Regions from separate parts of the uncultured Virgibacillus sp. genome, predicted to be linked through region 3. Evidence: predicted binding sites of a transcription regulator. Region 3 holds the regulator's gene; each other region holds the start of a gene.

Region 1 (7,384 bases), on a different contig from region 3:
AAAACCGCAAAGATTTTAAGGAAATGAAAGAGTTACGTAGGAATTTCCCAGTAGAACCTCAAGAAGTTGCGACAAAAGAGAAAAAAATAACGATGCCTGTTTCCATTACTAAATGTACAGTTGGTATCAAAGAAGCAAACCTAGACATTTCAAATGAAGCATTTCTGAAAAAGGATCTGCTACAAGGCATGATATTGGACCATTATTTTTCTAAGGGTGGCGAATTTTATCAGCTATTATATGAAGAACAGTTAATTGATGATAGCTTCTTTTTTGAGACGAATTTAGATCGCAACTTTGGTTATACTTTAATAGGTAGTAATAGTGAGCGGCCTACTGAATTTGCTGATACATTAAAAGAAATGTTACTTCGGATAACGAACGCAAAACTTACTAGCGAAACATTCGAACGGATAAAAAGAAAAAAAATTGGAAAGTTGCTCCGGAGTATGAATAACTTAGAGACAATGGCTAATTTATATACACATTACCATATTTTGGATTTGGACTTTTTCTCCATATTATCAACAGTGAGAGCTTTAACATTCGAAGATGCTCAGCAATTTATGCAGAACTGGATTAGTGAAGAGCGTTTATCTGTTTGTACAATCGCTGCGGAGTAAATACAATGGGGAAGAATGTTTTAATCGTTGGTGCGAGTGGCGATATTGGTGTGGCAATTGCTAAACAATTGGCAGAGCAAAATTATCAGCTTATTCTTCATTACAATCATAACAAACAGGCACTTGAAGCTTTCCGTAAAAGTATCGAACCGGAAAAAATTCTTTCTATGCTACAAGCAGATTTAAGTAATGCAACTGCTTGCAAGGCCTTTGTTAAGCAGCTCGTTTTCCCTATTGATGCAGTTGTTTTTGCAAGTGGCAAAGCACACTTTGGTTTGTTTCAAGATACACCCGAAGATGTAATGGATGAGATGCTCCAGCTTCACATAAAATCGCCTTGGATGATCGTAAAAGAATTATTACCGTCCATGATTCATACAGGCGGGCAAGTTATTTTTATTACATCTATTTGGGGTGAACAAGGTGCCAGTAATGAAGTCATTTATTCATCTGTAAAAGGTGCACAAAATAGCTTTGTAAAGGCCTTAGCTAAAGAAGTGGGACCGTCGGGCGTTTCGGTAAATGCAATTAGTCCGGGCTATATCGAAACCAAAATGAACCAACATCTTTTAGATGAAGAGAAAGCAGAAATTATAGCTGATATTCCGCTAAATCGAGCTGGGAAGCCAGAAGAAATTGCACATATGACTAGTTTTTTACTTTCCGGGAATAGTAGCTATATTCAAGGAGAAATAATCAATGTTACCGGTGGCTGGTAATCTAGCCAACAGTTTTGATATGTTCACTTTTGTTCCTTCATGCATGTATAAACAAGGAAATAATTCAAATACTATGCATGTAAAAATATTGAAGGAGGAGAAAGTATGTCAGTTCTTGATAACTTTGATTCGTGGAAAAGTTTCCTTGCAAATAAGCTTAATCAAGTACAAGAGCAAGGGATGAGTGAACAAACGATACAAAATATGGCACAAGAGGTCGGCGACTATCTTGCACAAAATGTCGACGCAAAGAATAATGAAGAGGCAATTTTACGTGATTTATGGAATGCCGCTTCAGAGGATGAGCAACAAGCTATTGCAAATACAATGGTGAAATTTGTGCAAAATCAAGGCAATACAAAATAGGGACTATTTTGTATTCATTTACGAAGTTGTTTATTATTAAATAAACAGCTTCTTTTTTTTATTTCTTATGATAATCTCTTTTCACTTGGAGTAAAATCCTTTATTATATAGTTATATCGTTAAAATTAAATTGAAGAAGGTCTGTAAAAAAGTTGTCACTTAAAGGAGCTTTTTATGGAGAAGACAGAATGGTATCTTGAATATGAAATTCAAATTAACCGACCTGGTTTACTTGGTGATATTTCGTCGTTATTAGGTATGTTATCCATAAATATTATTACAATTAATGGTGTGGAAAATGCACGTAGAGGTATGCTATTATTGTCGCAATTTGATGAAAATATAACACGCCTAAAATCAATTTTAGAAACAATGGACATGATCAACGTTACTAAACTTCGAAAGCCTAAACTCAGAGATAAAATGGCAGTGCGACATGGAAGATATATACATAGAGATGTTGACGATCGTAAGACCATTCGATTTGTCCGTGATGACCTAGGGCTATTGGTTGATTTTATGGCGGAGTTATATAAAAAAGAAGGTCATAAATTAATTGGGATTCGCGGAATGCCAAGAGTTGGCAAGACGGAGTCAGTTGTAGCAGCTAGTGTTTGTGCAAATAAGCGATGGCTGTTTGTATCCAGTACGTTATTGAAGCAGACAGTTCGTAGTCAATTAATCGAGGGAGAATACAACCCAGATAACATTTATATCATTGATGGAATGGTTTCGACAAGACGTGCTAATGAAAAGCACTGGCAGCTAATTCGAGAGGTTATGCAGCTACCTGCTATAAAGGTAGTTGAACATCCGGATATATTTGTACAATCAACAGAGTATAAAATGGATGACTTTGATTACATTATTGAACTAAGAAGTTATGAGAATGAAGAAATTACGTATGAACCTATTGAAAGACAACAATTTAGTCAAGAAGATGGATTCTCTACGTTCGATTTTTAAAATGGATGGTGTTTGAAATGGAAATTGGAGCAAGGCTAAAGGAAGCAAGGGAGGCAAAGAACCTCTCATTAGAAAGTTTGCAGGAAACAACAAAGATTCAAAAAAGGTATTTACTTGCCATAGAAGAAGGTAATTTACATATTCTACCAGGAAAATTCTATGCAAGAGCATTTATTAAGGAATATGCAAATGCAGTAGGACTTGATCCGGATGAATTGATGGAAGAATTTAAAGAAGAAGTACCGAAAACGGAAGAACCTGATGGAGAGCAGCTAAGTAGGATTCAACGGACTCGTAAGGAGACGAATGCCGAAAAGACTCCTTCAAGCTTTTCGATCTTCCCTACGATCATCGTCGTGTTACTAATTATTGGTATTATCGTAGTTGCCTTGATCTTTATTAATCAAAATATGTCGGGAAATGCTAATAATGAAGAAGTGAAAGAAGACGATAGTGTTGTGATTAATGATGATAAACGTTCAAAACAACCAGCAGAAGAAGATACAAAGAGTGATGAAGAAAATAAAACTGATGAAAGTGATGAAGCTCAGAACGATAAAAATGATGAACCAGAAGCAGCTTTCTCTGTCATAGAGAAAGGTGAAGGAAGTACTCCGGAATCGATTGTTGCCTTCAATTATTCTGGTGAGGAAGTGGAGGCAACTCTTGAAGCTGAAGGGGATACATGGCTTGGTGTTAAATCGGAAGATGGGGAGACGTTCTTTGAAGAGGCTATGTTTAATGAGGAAAAATCACCTTTAGAACTGAAGCTTACAGGGAAAGATCGTGTGTTCTTCAAAATCGGTAATGCATCTGTACTTACGATTACGATTAATGGAGTGGAAATGGAATATCCAGTTGACCCACAAACCGTAAGACAAAATATATGGATAGAATTAAATCAAGAAGCTGAATAACTGATAAGCCCTTCCTTTCAACTTGTTGGGAAGGGTTTTAATTTATAGATGCTTACACGAGGAGGATGTATAAATGAATGTACCAAATAAAATAACGTTATCTCGAATACTTTTAATACCAGTTTTTATTATTTTAATGAGTGTGCCATTTTATTGGGGATCGTGGGACATTGGTGAAGCTCAATTACCTCTGACTCATTTTGTTGCTGGATTATTATTTATTGTCGCCGCCGCTACTGATTGGATTGACGGCCACTATGCAAGAAAATACAATTTGGTAACAAATTTAGGTAAATTTTTAGATCCGCTTGCAGATAAGTTACTTGTTTCAGCAGCATTAATCATACTGGTAGAAATGGGGGTAGCTCCAGCATGGGTAGTTATCATTATTATCAGTAGAGAATTTGCAGTCACAGGTCTTAGACTTGTTGCTGCTGGTGAAGGAATTGTTTTAGCAGCTGGGAGTATGGGTAAATTGAAAACGGCAACGCAGATGATTGCTATAGCAGTATTACTACTGCATAATTTTCCGTTTGCCTATATAGGATTTCCATTTGGACAATGGATGCTGTATATTAGCCTGTTCTTTACTATTTTATCTGGGGTTGATTATTTCATGAAAAACTGGCATGTAATGAGGGATTCAAAATGACCAAAAAAGTGAAAGCTGAGATTATTGCTGTAGGAACAGAATTACTGCTCGGTCAGATTGCAAATACGAATGCACAATGGCTATCGCAGCAACTTGCTCAGTATGGAGTTAACATATATAACCATGTTGTCGTCGGTGATAACCTACGCCGCGTCGAAGAGACATTTAGACAAGCACATCTGCGATCCGATATTATTTTAGTAACTGGTGGGTTAGGGCCAACAGAAGATGACTTAACAAGAGAGGCTTTTCAAGCATTATCGAATTTATCGATGGTGGAACACAAGCCTTCCATGGATAAAATACAAGCATATTTTCATAAGCAAGACGTTGAGATGACCCCGAATAATCGAAAGCAGGCTCGTGTTTTTGAAACAGCAGATGTTTGGAAAAACAGTGTAGGGATGGCTCCAGGGATGATGGTAACATTTGAAGGTCGGAAATGGATATTTTTACCTGGCGTTCCCAGGGAAATGAAATCACTTGCTATCGAGCATGTATTCCCAACGATTCAGCAAATGGTTAGTCAGCATGAAATCATAAAATCTGTCGTATTAAAATTTATAGGAATAGGTGAGTCCAAGCTAGAACATGAACTCCGGGACATGATTCAAGCCCAGACAAATCCGACTATTGCACCGTTAGCCCAGGATGATGGGATCGTGATTCGGTTAACAGCTAATGGAGAATCAGAGCAACAAGTAGATGAATTACTAGATAAAACCAAATCAAAAATTTTAAATTTAGTTGGTCACTATTTTTATGGAGTCAATCAAGCCACGCTAGAGGGGGAAATTGTAGAACTGCTGAGGAAAGATAGCAAACAACTAGCAACTGCTGAAAGTCTAACAGGAGGACTATTCTCCGGAAAGCTTTCATCTGTTCCTGGTGTTTCTGACGTGTTTCGTGGAGGCATTGTTTCATATAATAACGAGGTAAAACAAAATGTTTTAGGCGTACCACCTCAGGTGATTGAGGAATATGGTGCTATTAGTAAGGAATGTGCTTTAGCAATGGCAAAAAACGCAGCAACGAAACTCAATGCATCTATCGGTATTGGGTTTACTGGAGTTGCTGGACCTTCAGAAACAGAAGGAAAGCCTGTTGGTACAGTATATATTGCTATATATGATCAAGCTGGACATACGATAAGAGAGAAATGTCAATTTCAAGGAGATCGAAATACGATAAGAAGAAGAACTGTTCAGAAAGGTTTAGAGCTTTTGTACAATCATTTAAAATGATAAAGTTAGCAGAATAATTGAATGGATAATTACATAGTTACGCGGAAATCTATTCTATAATTCTTTTTCCTTTTGTTATTCCCCTCTAAAAAAGGGAACATTTATTCGTTTTTTGCTTGGCAAAAGGTCGAAAACCATGTATGATGTAAGTAGATTATTAAAGGAGGACGACGCTTTGAGTGATAGAAAACAAGCTTTAGATATGGCGTTAAGACAAATAGAGAAACAATTCGGTAAAGGCTCCATTATGAAACTTGGAGAACAAGCTGAACAAAAAATTGCTACCATACCGAGTGGTTCACTAGCATTAGATGTTGCCTTAGGTATTGGAGGTTATCCGAGAGGGAGAGTAGTTGAAATTTATGGTCCAGAATCCTCTGGTAAAACAACTGTAGCTTTGCATGCTATTGCCGAAGCACAGCGTCAAGGTGGACAAGCTGCGTTTATCGATGCAGAACACGCATTAGACCCTACTTATGCCCGTGCTTTAGGAGTGAATATTGAAGAATTACTCCTTTCACAGCCTGATACAGGAGAGCAAGCATTAGAAATCGCCGAAGCGTTAGTTCGTAGTGGTGCCGTTGATATTATTGTAGTCGATTCTGTTGCAGCGTTAGTTCCTAAAGCCGAAATAGAAGGTGAAATGGGAGACTCTCATGTTGGTCTTCAGGCTCGTTTAATGTCACAGGCTTTAAGGAAGCTTTCTGGTGCGATTAATAAATCAAAAACAACAGCCATTTTTATTAACCAAATCCGTGAAAAGGTCGGCGTCATGTTTGGTAATCCTGAAACAACACCTGGTGGAAGAGCACTTAAATTCTACTCCTCTGTTAGATTAGAAGTACGTCGTGCAGAGTCATTAAAACAAGGCAATGATATGGTAGGAAATAAGGCAAGAATTAAGGTAGTGAAAAATAAAGTAGCACCGCCATTTAAACAAGCCGAAGTAGATATTATGTATGGAGAAGGTATATCCAAAGAAGGAGAAATATTGGATATTGGATCAGATTTGGATATTGTCCTTAAGAGCGGTGCTTGGTATTCTTATAATGAAGAAAGACTTGGTCAAGGTCGAGAGAATGCGAAGCAGTTCCTAAAAGAAAATACGAATGTGATGACGGAAATTCATGAGGCTATTCGCAGTCATTATAATCTTGATGATCAGCCAAAGGAAGAAGTAGAAGAAGCCGGTCAGGAAAGTTTAGATGTCTAGTCAATAATTAAAAAGTCTGGGATAAAAGTAAATAAGAAACAATCAAAACGAGCTATAATTAGTTAAAGTTGATTATAGTTCGTTTTTTTGATTAGAATTAATAATTTAGCACCTAAAATAAGCGAGACTCCCGCGGAAACGGATATATTTCAGGTTGCGATGATTATATTCCCATAGTGATAAAATAATTGTTTGTATTTTGAGTGAGAAGTTATGTTTGTCTAAAGCACTTATTAACAAAAATATTACTATCTCTTAACTAAAGTAAGTATATTTCCATTATTTACACAAGTAATCGCGACAACTTGTGACGTTTCCTTGACATTCGCATTCTACACAATTAAAATTAATACTGTATAGATTTATCATTTCAATGATATATTTTATTGTTTTCACGCATTGAAAATGCTACATGCCGACAATAATTTAATTGTACAACTTTATAGCAATAGGAGGTGAAATCATGGACAGTCTTTTACTCATCTCCATTTTGCTTGGAATCCTAATCGTCGGTATTGTTGTTGGTTATCTGATTCGTAAATCTATTGCTGAAGCTAAAATTTCTAGTGCTGAAACATTAGCTAAACAAATCGTTGATGAGGCGCATCGGAATGCAGATGCCTCCAAAAAAGAGGCGCTTCTTGAAGCGAAGGATGAAAATCATAAACTTCGCCAACAGACCGA
Region 2 (7,384 bases), on a different contig from region 3:
ATCACTCCAAATCATATCTGGTGAGAGGCGAACTGCATCATACCATGTATCGTCACCGATTATATCTCCAGAAATATGATCAATATCCATTGCTTTTAACTTTGCTGCGAACATGTCAAAGGTTTCTGGCAACAAGGTAGGGTCCCCTTTTCCAACTAAATACAGATTTCCATTCAACCTCCCCTGCTTTATCGTCCCATTAGTACGTAATTCTGTAGAAAATTGATAATCCTTTCCCAACACGGATATACTCGTCGCTGCAGTTAACAACTTCATATTAGAGGCAGGTCGAAACCGAGTATTTCCCATATGCTCATAAATTATTTTGCCTGTATCCGCTTGTCGAATACTTACCCCAATTAATCCGCCCTTTAATTTTGGTTCTTTATAGATATATGAATCTAGCTCTTGCTTCATACTATAGCTCTCTCCTTTTCCATTAGCCGCTGTTGCAGTGCAAGACACAGAAGAAGCTATACATACAGTAACGATCAATCCTAAAATAACCAGCCACCCTATACCCTTAGGATGTACAAACATAAGAACACACCTCAAAATAGCTTAAGTTTATGGCCTTATTCATTATTTCCACAAGACTGTCTTTCATTCCTGTTTTTTTAAGATTTCGCGCTTCTATATATACAACCTATCCACTCATTTCCTTTATAGCAAACTACAGCATAGTAAATAACGGATGCAAACATTACTCCACCTTTCTCTCAAGTTGTGGTAGATGCTTATGTTCAATACGATAATTAATATGTAAAAATGGTATAGAGAACAGCCACATTCGATGTCTGGCTTTAAGTAAACCTTCCTCTACTTCTTCTACATCAAAGGTTTCTTCAATCGGCAACCTAAATAACCGATTTCTAATCACTAAATAAATACCCGAATCCGCTTTAGTTGTACGTACTTTTTTGCTGGTTAACTGCAAATGCTCTCCTTGTTGATTTAATTCCAAAATTCCAATCATGGATGTACGAGGCAATGGTAAAGCAATATTCATATAAGTACGCTCCCCACTTTGGTGATGGGAATATAACGCTACAAAAACAGTCTCTTGACTGATTTTTCTGACCCATGCTCTTGTATTGCTTCGGCCATCTATATGATCGGCGATCCCGTGTATATCTCCTGTCATTTCGTTATATCTACTGGATAAAGGTAAATTCAATTGCTTTATAAAGCGGCTTATTTGTCGATAGATAATTGCCAGGGGTAGAAACCAGTGATGCCAATATACTTCGGCAAATAATCGATAACTTTTTGTATTTTCATAGAAATCGATAATCGTATTGGATAACGTCTCTGTATCGATATCATATGCAAATTGTTTCATAGAGTCTATAAGCCCGTTATAACTTTGTTCATCCGTCTTTCCATTTAGAATTGCTTCGTCTACTACGACTGATCCTCTGATCTTACTAATTGGAAAGACTATCTCCCTTTGCTTACTTAATGGTGGAGCAACTAACCAGCCTATTGTACCTATTCCTGCAAACAGTATGATATTTATCAAGCCATGAAACAGTATCATGAAGTCAATGGAAATAAAGAATCGCTCTGAAAGATTCCCAAGTGCATATATAAGTGAGAAAAGTATTGAAATTCCTAATGCACTGTATGAAATACGGACAAACCATTTTTGGAACGTGTTTTGGAACGAAGTTTGAAATGATAAGCCAATTAAACCATATATTCCAATGATATAAAGTATGACAGACACGAATTCCAAAATAACCGAGAACGTAATTCCTAACGCGACAACCATAGGTGAAATGATAATAATGGTTGCGACTAATGGATACCATTTCGATTGATGGACTCTTCCTAAAAGCCCGACAGAAACAGGTAATAGAAATGCAGAATAGTGAAAATGATTTGCTGTTAACCATGTAATAATAGGTGAAAAGCCTGTATCAATCTGTGCTTCATGCGCCACAAACCAAGCTCCACCTATAACCATATAAATAAGTCCAATATCAATTAAAAACTCCTCGACATGTACAAAACCTCTATGTAGAAAACGGTTGACCCCAAGGATTGCCAACATGATTGTAAACATGAAATAGATGGTTGCCAGTATTGTATCAATTGGAGAATCTTGTGTTATTTGCAGTACAAAAATGGCTATAGATGCGACAATTCCAAAATATGGATAAAAAGTGGGGATCCAGCCTCTTTGTTCTTTTAAAATGATGTGCAGCATGTATGGCACAAAAATTAATTGTGCTGCAGATAATATTAATAAGTACCAAGAATCTTCTCCATACAAGATAATCAGAATGAATAAGACACTATTCATACAGGCTACTTTAAAAAATGTCATTGCTTTTAAACTCCCCTTCATATGAGAAAACCGTTCCAATTATAGGATTTTTAACCTGAACCTGTATATAGTACACCGCTTTCGTTTCCATATATGTTTCCGTTACAGTAGCCAATCCCTGAAATATTTTGGGTAATGGAATTTCTATAAATGGTAATACGAGTCTCTGTTTTTTAGAATCAATTCGCAATCCTCCTTCTTTCGTTATTGACAGTGCTAAATCGGAATAAAACTTAGCAGGTTCACCTAGATAATCTTGGATAAGGTTTTGTTCGGAATTTAGATACATACGTGCATTAAAAAAGCGCTTTTTATGATTAAAATAAAATACTCTTTCCCAGTGAACCTGTTCGGTTCCATCGCTTGCTATTATTTGCGAATTTACAATTTCAAATGGAATATTCTTTCCAGATTCAGGAAAGAATAATTTATACTTTTTACCTAGCCAAAAGATAGGAAATAACCACATTGGTCCCCCTCTTACACATTTCATCACTCCCGTTGCTTTAAAGATACTATTTCTTTTAAATTCATATCGTCTTTGTAACATAGGGTGAAGATCATAAAATTGGTTTTCTAATACCTTTTTATAAATAGACATTTGCAACTCCTTCTTACTTACGCTTACAGCTTCTTGCTGTAGGAATATTCTTAGTAGTGTGTAACCCTACGATAGAAACCACTAGCAAAGCCAAATTAAACGTTACGGGATTAAATGGATGAAAGAGCTGATCTGGAGTTGTTAAACTGGCTATGATTCCTAATAACGGAAAAATTGCAATTTGTATTATGTATAACCATCTTCTATTTTCGTAGAATAGCCACATCAACCCAAACATAACTTCTATCGCTCCAGTGATCATAATTAGCACAGATGCTTGTTTTACATTGATTGAAAGTGCCGTTTGTACCATTGATAATTCAACAGGATGTTGGTGTATCAACTTAGAAGCTAATCCATGATAGAGCCAAATAAAGCTAAATAACAAGGTGAATAACCAACTACTAAAGAAACGTAAATACTGTGTTGTTGGCATCTCTCCTTCTTCTATCCACCTTTTTAACACAGCAAAACTGATTGCTGTGGCCCATCCCATCAATGGACGAAAAATGAAAAAATCAAACAGTTTACCTAAGTACCCAAACCTTGTTTTATAGTTATATTTTGTAAGAAACAGTGTAGAATCTTGTTGCGGTATGTATTTCCAATACCCTCCACCTTCCTTAATAATGGATACTGTCTGATCTGAACCAAACTGCAGGGAGGATACCTTAGATCCATCCTTTGTATTGGAGCTTCCGGAACTTCTCCCCCAGCCTTTTATTTGTAAACCAAAGCCAATTCTCGTTTTATACGAGAATTTTTGTTGCTGCTTCACTTCATCCTTTGGTAAATACGAGATAGATGAAAAACGTAAATCCCACTTTTCATGTAAGTCCGGTGTTTGTGTGAATTTCCATATTGTTTCTGTATCCGATTGAATGGGTATTTCTACATAAATTGGTTTGTTCTTCATAGTATCACCTCCTCTTATTCTTCCAATATAACATATATTTTTAGGGAATAATCACAATTATCCGGCAAGCATACGATTCGTTTGATAATAAGTACCTATATGTGCATATATTTCCATTGAATAAAATAGGGCTATCAGCATACAATAAGAACAAACGTTCTTTTTTCGGAGGTGGATTAATATGAACTATGCTTCTTATCCACGCAACGATGTACTTTGCATTGATATGCGCTCCTTTTATGCAAGTGTCGAAGCAATTAAATTAGGAAAAGATCCAATGAAGGTCCTGCTTGCAGTTGTAGGGGATCCGAACCGATCAGGAAGTATTGTACTGGCAGCATCGCCAGCTTTAAAGAAAAAATATGGAATTAGCAATGTCAGCCGCTTTTTTGAGCTACCGGATGATCCAGATTTATATATTGTCCGTGCACATATGGCTGATTACTTATATGTGTCTGCTGAAATAACCAAATTAATTAATCAGTATGTGCCTAAGGAAGCTATTCATCCATACTCTGTTGATGAAGTCTGGGTTACCGTTAATGGATTAACAAAATTGTTTGGCAGTCGTTGGGAAGTGGCAAAACGGATGAAGCACGACATCCTTGAATGCTTTGGAATTACGAGCTCTATTGGTATCGGTGATAATAAATTCCTTGCAAAAGTTGTTATGGATCTTCATGCCAAAAAGCAAGGAATTGCGGAATGCAAATATGAGGATGTCGAAGCAAAGTTATGGTCATTTCCGATAGAAGCAATATGGGGAATTGGCAGTAGAATGAAGAATAATTTAAACAAGATGGGGATTGTCACACTGGGACAGCTTGCACGCTATGATTTAAATCACTTAAAAAAACGTTTTGGGGTGATGGGAGAACAGCTTTATTGGCATGCTTGGGGAATCGATTTAAGCCCAGTCCTCGGTGATTTTGTTAAAACGGAACAAAAGGGATTTGGTCATGGTATTTCCTTACTACGTGATTACTCTATGCAAGAAACAGAAGTTTGTCTACTTGACCTTTGTGAAGAAGTATGTCGTAGAGCTCGCACTGCTAACATGGCTGGTAAAACGATTCATCTAGCAATCGGCTATTCTAAAGCTACAGGAGGTGGTTTTTCCCGTTCTCGCTCTATCCAAATCCCGACAAATGTGACGATGGATGTTTACCATGTTTGTATGGATTTGTTTTTACAGTTTTATGATGGAGTAAGCAGCGTTCGTCGTGCCTATGTTACATTAGATAATTTATATAAAAAACAAGAAACACAGCTCAATTTGTTTGAAGACAGGGCAAAGAAAAATGATATTGGTTATACGATGGACGCTATCCGTGCCAAATATGGTTCTACTTCTATTCTCCGTGCCATCAGTTACACAGACGCTGGAATTACCCTAGAAAGAAGCCAAAAAATTGGTGGTCATTACGCTTAAAACAAACTCCCCTTTTTAAAAAGAGCACCATTTGCTTACAGCAAAAAGTGCTCGGAAACTAACAGCTATGCAAATATATCACTAATTTTTTGTACATCTGCTTGCGAAAGAGAAATCTCAGCAGCTCTTTTATTGCTAAGTACTTGATCAGGACGCTTAGCTCCAGGAATAAGAACATTAACCGAAGGCTGTGTCAAATACCAGGCCAGTACAATATGCACTACCTCTTCGCCATATGCTTCAGCTATCATGTTAACCTGTTTTACTTTCGCAAGATTTTCTTCGAATTTCTCACCTTGAAAATTAGGGTTCTGTGCTCGCAAATCAGTGAAAGTACTATTTATATTATATTTCCCAGCTAATAAACCTGATTCTAATGGAAAATAAGGAATGAACGTAATATTTTCTTTTTCGGTATAAGGAAAATATTTCGTTTCCGCATCACGTTTTAATAGATTGTATTCTGCTTGCAGTACGTCAACGTATCCATCTTTATTCGCTTCCTTTAATTGTTCCGGAGAAAAATTAGAAACACCAATGGATCGAATTTTCCCTTCATCTTTTAACTCTTTTAATGCGCCTACAGCTTCATCTTTTGGCGTATCTTCATCTGGAAAATGAATGTAAAATAAATCAATATAGTCTGTTTGCAGACGACGCAAACTATCCTCTACTGATCGTTTTAAAAATGCTGGTGAATTATCCATCACAATATCATCACCGATAAATTTATGTGCACCTTTGGTTGCGATGATAATATCTTCTCGCTTATATTCCTTCATTACTTCACCAATTAGCTCTTCAGAACGCTCTGGTCCATAGATAAAGGCTGTATCTAGCATATTAATCCCATTATTCAGCGCCTTACGCACAACATCCTGGCCCTCACGTTCATCTAACAAATTCGGATAAATATTATGTCCACCAACAGCATTTGTCCCTAGCCCAATTGGGTAGACCGAAATATCAGATTTCCCTAAATACGTTTGCTTAGCCATAAAGTAAAAACTCCTTTCCCGATAGGATTAATGCAATATTAACATGTTTTCTAAATTCAAGATACGATATTGCTTATAGCTTAAAAACAAAGTATGCAATTAGTCATTGCACATAAAATGAAACTTCAATCCGTGGGGGTTACTGCTAGTTATATGTGGGATAAAGCAAAGAGGCTGAGACAAAAGAATGGAAAAACAGTAAAAAACGAACAATAATTAGTTTAAATTAATTATCGTTCGTTTTTTGATTAAAATCATTCGTTGAACATCTAAAACAAGCGAGACTCCAGCGGGAACAGCACGAGTCCGAAGATCCACGTGGTAACGTGTTTTTCTTTACCCAGTTAGCTGAGGCCGTTCCCGCGGAAAGAGCGTATAGTTTCACGGTACGGCAATGCTACTCCTATTGATAATATGATTATTCGTATTTTGAGTAAGAAGTTGTGTTTTGTCCAGCCTCTTTATATGAAATCTATCGGTCTATTATTTCAGATAAGAAGCTTTTTCCTTCTGCCGTTGATGGTAGCTGAAAGAAATCGCAGAATGTAGCACCAACATCAGCCATTGTATCCCGGAGGCCAATATTCGCCTGTTTTACCTTCTTACCAAGAATCAAAATCGGCACATATTCCCTTGTATGATTAGCATGGCCAATTGTTGGATCATTTCCATGGTCAGCCATAACAATTAGCAAATCATCGTCTGCCATTAGAGGAAGAAACGAATCAGATAACCACTTATCAGTTTCATTTAATAGCTGACAATACCAATTAACATCCTCAGCATGTCCTGCCAAGTCTGTTTCCTGTACATTTATGAGAAAAGCTGCGTCTGCTTCTTCCTGTTCATAAACATGACTCACAGTATGGAGGAGATCGGTAGTGTTAACAATCGGATCAGATGGTCCCTCACCATGCAATACATCTGCAGTTTTTCCTAAGCGATGAACCTTCAAACCATGGTGCGCAGCAATCATCGGGAATTGCTGGTCAATTTCAACACCATAGCCCATGTGATACACATTATAGCCCTCTCCATAAACCTTGGCTTTCGGCGTATTCACTCCCCATTGTCCTTTATGCTTTTCTTCTACACAGGACAAAAT
Region 3 (7,384 bases):
GTTCATGAGTTGGCCCATCTTCACCAACAGCAATCGAATCATGCGTGAAAACATACGTTACCGGTGTATTCATAATAGAAGATAGACGAACTGCCGGACGCAAGTAATCACTAAATACAAAAAATGTTCCAGCATACACATTTAATCCACCATGTAATGCCATACCATTCAATGCTGCTCCCATTGCATGTTCTCTTACGCCAAACCATATATTTCTCCCGGCATAATTGGTGCGTGAAAAATCATCTTCATCATTTATTGTAGTTTTATTCGAGCCAGCTAGATCCGCACTTCCACCAAAGAAGTTCGGTACAGCTTTTGCAATTGCATTCAGTACTTTACCTGAGGAAGCTCTTGTAGCTAGTGTATCCTTATCAGGCTCAAATACTGGAAGGTCTTTTTCCCAATCGACAGGTAATTCACCATTTAAAGCGAGTTCAAATTCGCTTGCTAATTTAGGATATCTTTCTTTATATACTTCTAGTAGTTGATTCCAATTATCTTCTACTTCAGCACCATGCTTAACAATTTTTTCGTTAAAATCTGCGTATACTTCCTGTGGTACATGAAAATCATCATGTCCCCAATTATAGAATTCTTTTGTTAATTTTACTTCATCTGTGCCGAGAGGAGCCCCATGGGAAGCAGCAGATGCTGATTTGTTGGGTGACCCATATCCAATTACTGTTTTTATCTCAATTAGTGTAGGTTGCTCACTATTCGTTTGCGCAGCTTTAATAGCATTTCGAATTGCGTTTACATCATTGCCATCCTCAACAGTTAACACTTGCCATCCATAAGCCTTGAAGCGTTGTTCTGTGTTGTCAGAGAATGAACGATTTAGATCACCATCAAGTGATATATCATTCGAATCGTATAAAGCAATTAGTTTACCTAAGCCTAAATGACCAGCAAGTGAAGCGGCTTCGTGTGAAATTCCTTCCATTAAGTCTCCATCACTTACAATGGCATACGTATAATGGTCGACAATATTTATATCTTCCGTATTAAATTTTGCAGCAAGATGAGCTTCTGCCATTGCCATTCCAACAGACATAGCGATACCTTGTCCGAGCGGTCCTGTGGTGGCTTCTACACCATCTGTATGATGAACTTCTGGATGTCCAGGTGTCTTAGAACCCCATTGACGGAATGATTTCAAGTCCTCAATGGTTACATTGTATCCTGATAAATGTAGTAAACTATAAAGCAGCATTGACCCATGCCCTGCCGATAGTACAAAGCGATCACGATTAAACCATGTTGAATGTTTAGGATTATGATTCATAAAGTCAGTCCATAATGTATATGCCATCGGTGCAGCTCCCATTGGTAATCCTGGATGTCCAGAATTTGCATGTTCAATGGCATCAATGGATAACGTACGAATGGTATTAATTGATTGTTGTTCCATATTCGACATAAGATTACTCCTTCCACTATTCCAAGCTTTTGTATACTCTTTTTATTCTATAACGAAACATAGTTTGCCACAAGCAAAACAATGTGTGTGTCAAGTACCATGACACTTACTCTTTATCTTTTTCTTGATTTTGCATGTCCTTTACCTTTTGTGGTGTTACATCATTGCCATTTGGGTCAACAACTGTCATCGATTTAAATTGATTTTTAAATGAGCTTCGAACGTTTTGCAAGTACTCTTGACGTAACTTTTCTTGCTCCTTCTTTTCAACTGCAGATAGACCTTCTTCTTTTGCTTTTTTTGCTAATACATTTATACGTTCTATTTTATCTTTAGATAGCATCTAATAACCTCCAGTTTCATATAGAAAGTTTTGAAATTGTAGTTGTACGAAAATAGAAAAGGCAAGAACATAATTAGTGTTCTTGCCTTTTTATCTTACCTCTACCATATCATATATTCAAGTATTTTGAAATTCCTGATACCTTCTATGGACCGTAGCCTTCGAAACGGAATAACCTAATCCATTTAATGTAGTGGCAATCTCTTCGAATGTCAGATTGTTTTCCCGCAGACGTACCACTTCTTCAATAGGAAAAGTCTTTCGCTCACGACCAGGTGCCTTATCTTGATTGGATAAATTGTTACTAGGATTATAGCCGTTTTTAATAGCTCTTTGAATACCTCTTTTTATTTTAGCATTATGTATTTTTCGCTGATATTCTTCCACAATGCCAACAATTTGAAGAACCATGGAATCTGCTTCAGATAGTTCTAACTTACCATCATGGTAAGAAGTATAGATGGGTATGTTTAATTTATGTAGTTGATGGAACAGCGCTATTTTTGTATTACCTCTACCTAGACGAGTTTCGTCCTGAATGAGTAAACAGTCTGCCTCTCCATCAGAAAACAGATCAAGCAACTGAAAAATGCCATCTCTATCAATCTTATAGCCACTCTCTTGTTCTTGGATGCAACAACTAACCGTTAAATGATTGTTTGTTGCTAATTCCATTAATTCATGCTTTTGTCTTGCAAGTGACGTTTCCTGTGTTTCCTTATCTGTACTAACTCTGCAATAAATAATTGCCCTCAACATACTATCTCCCTATGAAAATAATTAACTAGTGATAATAGAATAATATAAGAATCCGAGCGTTAGTGCAAAAGCAATGAGGTAGAATGCGTCTGTTTTTGTTATTTTTTGGAACATTGAAACAGGCCTCCTTATCAGTATAGGAACTTTTGTTCGCTTGTTGTTTTAAGTATTACACGAACATACGATCTTGTCAAGGTGTTTTTCGAACGAACGTTTGCATTTCCAACAACCCGATGGTAAACTAGTTATAATTAATCCTATGTGCGAGGTGATCAATACATGACTAAACTATCGAAAAGGCAGCAAATGATACTTGACTACATTAAAGATGAAGTAACAAAAAAAGGATACCCACCTTCTGTACGTGAAATTGCCGAAGCCGTTGGACTAGCATCTAGTTCAACTGTTCATGGTCATCTTTCCAGGCTAGAAAGTAAGGGTTTTATTCGCAGAGATCCTACTAAGCCTAGAGCTATAGAGGTATTAGATCTTTCTCAAGATAATAATATACCTAGAAATGAAGCGCGCTATGCACCAGTCATTGGAAAAGTTACTGCCGGTCTTCCAATAACAGCAGTAGAGAATATTGAGGAATTTATTCCATTGCCATCCAATAGTGCGAGTCCAGATGATAACTTATTTGTACTTGTCATTGAAGGTGAAAGTATGATAGAAGCCGGTATTTTGGATGGAGACATGGTAATAGTAAAGCAACAGAACACTGCTATCAACAGTGATATCGTTGTAGCGATGACAGATGAAAATGAGGCAACGGTTAAACGTTTCTTTAAAGAAAAGGATCATATTCGTTTACAGCCTGAAAATTCAACAATGGAACCACTTATTTACGATAACGTAACGATTCTAGGTAAGGTTATCGGTCTATATAGAAACATCCATTAAAAACTGCCAATTGGCAGTTTTTTTATAGTCTAGGAAATAAAATTTGTCTATGTGGATAAAGATGGGCGTGAGCCATGTCTAGCTCCTGCACCCAGAAACGAGGTGATTTCACGAATCGCCCTAAGACCGGAGAAGACCAGGGGCTAAAAAATTGCCAATCATGTGAAGTCAAATGTGACACCTGGGGATATTATTTTACTGGATGACTCTGGTGGAAATCGTAGTCAAACAGTTGAATCATTAGAGGACATATTGGCTTATTTTCAAAGATTGAATTACCAAATGGTAACGGTCTTTGAATTACTCCTCTATGGTAGTACTAATCAGTTTAATCCATTGCTCTTTTATCCATAAAATCAAGACTATTATACATAGCCTTCTGAGTAGAAGGCATATTTTTTCCTTCATAAACATGATTGTTACCGCATTTAATTGGCTATCAGACAAAATAAAACGTTTATCATAAGACACAAGCCATCTCAAATATATGAACATTGAATATATTAGCATTATATCAATGAAAAGAAGGAAATAATATGTGGAAAAATAGTAGATGTGGTGGAAGAAATGATGATGTAGCAGGTGTGACAGACGCAAACGGCGATGACTTCGGTGGTGACGTTATTATAAATGATAATGACAACGATCTAAAATCGAGGAATCGAAATGTACCTTTGCAAAAATCTCTAATAGTGGGAATCCTATGTAGATGTCAGCTCTGATGCTGATTCAAGGAGAAAGAAGAAGAAAAAGAAAAAATATAGTGGGATATATTCTTATGTATCCCACTTATCCTTTAAAAGGTGAGTGATTTTTAATGGAGAGACCTAATCTATTTTCGTTAAAACCATATGACGACGGTTTTCCAGATCAACACATTACAAATAAATCCGTTGTTAAACATAGCGGTAATTCAGATGTCGATGTAAATGTGCATGTCGACACCAAACCGATCGCCTACGCTATGCTATGTACACTATTAGCTTCTAAGCAAATATCCAATGAAGAATTTGAAGAGGCGGTTAGTAGACTAGATAAATTAACAAATCGAGAGAAACGAAAAATGAAAAATGTAGATGACTTTATCAGGCCAAAGTTAAATAAGCGATGAAATTAAGAAGACTTTCTTCTTGATTTCATCGCTAAATCTTTGACTAACTCTACAATACATATTTCATAAACTCAATTTGAATCCTTATATTATTTATCGGTTATTTTTTTATAGCTATCCATATTATAAAAAAGATACGCTATCATAATTAAAAATAAGTAGATAAAAAAGTCATAGAATGTTGACCAACCCTTTGGATTATAAAAATCAATTGCATTAAATAAATTCATTCCTCCAAATGCGGCGATTGCAGCAAAAATACTACCTTTTAATAACGGATTCCAGTTTGGCTTAATTTGTAGAACAAACATGACTGCAACGGGAGCCATTGCCAAGTGATATGGAAGAAATAATAAAGGTGATATTGGAGAGAATTTCATAGGATAAGACCATAAACCATATGATAAAGCAATAAGGTCAATTAACAATGAAAGAATGATGGTGATAAATCCCCCGATTAAAAGCCGCCCTGTACTTTTCTTATTCCTAAACAAGAACCAAATGAGCCAAGGTATGATAAATAATCCAATACCTAGCCACCATTGCCATGAAAACAAAAATGCGTTAAATACAGCATCTACCATTAAGCGATTCACTTCAACTAATTGATTATAAGCATTTTCTGTTTGTTGTAATCCTTCGTTAACTGTCACTATTATCCCTCCGTTATAAACATAGCTTGTGTAATTTATTACCATTTATGTATAGTCAAATGAACTTGATTAATTAAAAAATGCTCATAGTAATATATAAAGTAAATAAGCTCTCTTCAAATCCCCTTTTCAATTCGTCGACTCTATTCTTGCAAGATTGTAAGAATGATGTAAGGAAAATAAATACCATATTGTAAATAAAATAACTATACTTTCCTCAGAACCCTAAGGAGGAAAGTTTTATGAATCTTAATCAAATGAATATTGACTTGTTTCGAATGGTGAATAATCTAGGTAAGGAGTTTTCCATACTAAATCCAATTATGACGTTCATTGCTGAATATATGATATTTTTTTTAGTTCTAGGCATCGTCATTTTCTGGTTTAGAAGACAAAAAAACAATCAGCTTATGATTATTTGCGGATCCATTACGTTTGTGTTAGCAGAAATAGTCGGAAAATTTGTAGGGAAATTCCATTCTAATCATCAACCTTTTGCTGAACTTGCTAATGTCCATAAGCTTGTAGAACATACGGTAGATAATTCTTTTCCAAGTGATCATACGATATTCTTCTTTTCTTTTTGTATGACTTTCTGGCTTTTCAAAAAGCAAGCGAAGGTGTTTTGGATGATGTTAGCCTTGATTTTAGGACTATCACGAATTTGGGTAGGTGTACATTATCCAGCAGATGTCTTTGTAGGAGCCATAATTAGTATTCTAGTTGCAATACTTGTGTATCAAATAGTACCGAAGCTTACTATTATAAGGAAATTGTTAGTTATTTACGAAAAAGGAGAGCGATTAATACTGCCAGCAAAAATGAAATCTAAAGAGCATTAACATATAAAAGGATAATAAAAATAAGCGATACTCCTCTTTCTTAACGTTTTTAATTTATACATAGAAATATAAGAAACAGAAGCTTACTCTCTTTATTGTGTCAGAGTTACAAGCTTCTGTTTTTCATTACTGTTTATTCTTCATATAACTGGCAGCAAGACCCCCACTTCAAGCAATAAAGTGAAAAACATTGGTAAGCGATGGATCCACTTCCAGTAAATGCAAAATTTTTTAAGTTATATCCTTGTGGTACTAACAATCAGTAGTGAAAAGAAAGTCCCCCCCACTGATTGAAGTTTCACCTTCTAAGAAGTTTGGTACATATTATCAGAATAACTAAATAAATCTATTGCTAGTTAACCGAGAAATTATGGAGTTTGCAAATCCCCTAAGATAAGGGTATTCATTAATAACACAGGCTGGTATAGAAAAAGTTTGAGCTTTATCCCTATTACCAGATGATAGAATCTAGTAATTTTTACATCTATAGACTTAAAAAGCCGATTTTCCTTACTACATTGATTACGTAATTTCTCCCCCTTGCCATTAACCTCATCAAGAATATAACTGGCTTGTTTGTACAAAACCAGCACAAAAGTTCTTTCTTCTATCATCCTGCTGATTCTTAAGAATTACTATTAGGAATATATACTATTGACATTTAAAAACTAAAGATATATAGTATAAATATATGCGATATGTGATCTACGTCTTAATTGACAGAAAATTACGTTAAACAAGAAAATTTCTTAGCACTTTAATAATCTACTATATGTCAACATAGCTTTCTAACTGACTATATTGACATATGTGAGATGTATGTAACGTAATTATTTTGGTTTTACCTTATTCATTCAAAAGGCTTCTAATATAACAACGCCTGCAATAATGAATAATAGACCTCTTAATTTACGAAAAGAAAATTCTTCTTTGTATACGATTATATTAAATAAATTATTAAAGACAATAGACAGTCCTGACCATATCGCAAAGGCTATACCCATATTCATGTATTTTATAGCAATGGATAATAGCGTTATAGCTGCCATAAACGAAACTAATGCTGACAATATGTACCTTATTTTTGTCATGCCATCTGTTTTTTTGACAAATATATGGCCAACAACAGCACAAATGGTTGATATCATTAAGAGAGATATTCCCATTTCTGCACCACTCCTTTTTGTTTAGGGTTTTTACTAAGGTTAACTACACCTATTAGGATCAAAATAATACCTATTAATTTAAGTGTGGAAATTTTTTCATCAAATGCAAAAAAACCTATTAAAAGGATTATAATCGTCCCAAGTCCAGCAAACAATGCCCCAACTACTCCTACTTCTTTTCCTC

Evidence for each region. The regulator LexA, encoded in region 3, represses DNA repair genes until DNA is damaged. The targets are predictions, from matches to a motif close to CGAACATATGTTCG.
Region 1: a site for LexA is predicted at 5,582-5,595, ahead of recA (recombinase RecA). Genes of this name have one in related genera too.
Region 2: a site for LexA is predicted at 3,997-4,010, ahead of Q1A47_RS01645 (DNA polymerase IV). Genes of this name have one in related genera too.

What each region holds. Positions count from the first base shown of each region.
Region 1 covers NZ_CANMAB010000001.1:2,833-10,216, reverse strand. Annotated here, with positions in the region: gene Q1A47_RS00055 (EF-P 5-aminopentanol modification-associated protein YfmH) at 1-623, shown strand, start outside; gene Q1A47_RS00050 (elongation factor P 5-aminopentanone reductase) at 629-1,342, shown strand; gene Q1A47_RS00045 (DUF3243 domain-containing protein) at 1,448-1,708, shown strand; gene Q1A47_RS00040 (YmfK family protein) at 1,883-2,674, shown strand; gene Q1A47_RS00035 (helix-turn-helix domain-containing protein) at 2,680-3,591, shown strand; gene pgsA (CDP-diacylglycerol--glycerol-3-phosphate 3-phosphatidyltransferase) at 3,665-4,243, shown strand; gene Q1A47_RS00025 (competence/damage-inducible protein A) at 4,240-5,487, shown strand; gene recA (recombinase RecA) at 5,663-6,700, shown strand; gene rny (ribonuclease Y) at 7,164-7,384, shown strand, end outside.
Region 2 covers NZ_CANMAB010000003.1:89,269-96,652, reverse strand. Annotated here, with positions in the region: gene dacB (D-alanyl-D-alanine carboxypeptidase/D-alanyl-D-alanine-endopeptidase) at 1-540, opposite strand, end outside; gene Q1A47_RS01660 (YndJ family protein) at 704-2,332, opposite strand; gene Q1A47_RS01655 (DUF4166 domain-containing protein) at 2,319-2,933, opposite strand; gene Q1A47_RS01650 (DoxX-like family protein) at 2,947-3,849, opposite strand; gene Q1A47_RS01645 (DNA polymerase IV) at 4,031-5,281, shown strand; gene Q1A47_RS01640 (aldo/keto reductase) at 5,347-6,279, opposite strand; gene Q1A47_RS01635 (phosphopentomutase) at 6,752-7,384, opposite strand, start outside.
Region 3 covers NZ_CANMAB010000012.1:6,545-13,928, reverse strand. Annotated here, with positions in the region: gene tkt (transketolase) at 1-1,423, opposite strand, end outside; gene Q1A47_RS04510 (DUF896 domain-containing protein) at 1,530-1,766, opposite strand; gene Q1A47_RS04505 (recombinase family protein) at 1,884-2,522, opposite strand; gene lexA (transcriptional repressor LexA) at 2,805-3,428, shown strand; gene Q1A47_RS04495 (hypothetical protein) at 3,591-3,782, shown strand; gene Q1A47_RS04490 (hypothetical protein) at 3,965-4,150, shown strand; gene Q1A47_RS04485 (hypothetical protein) at 4,246-4,539, shown strand; gene Q1A47_RS04480 (CBO0543 family protein) at 4,629-5,192, opposite strand; gene Q1A47_RS04475 (undecaprenyl-diphosphatase) at 5,435-6,034, shown strand; gene Q1A47_RS04470 (hypothetical protein) at 6,403-6,648, opposite strand; gene Q1A47_RS04465 (multidrug efflux SMR transporter) at 6,889-7,200, opposite strand; gene Q1A47_RS04460 (multidrug efflux SMR transporter) at 7,182-7,384, opposite strand, start outside.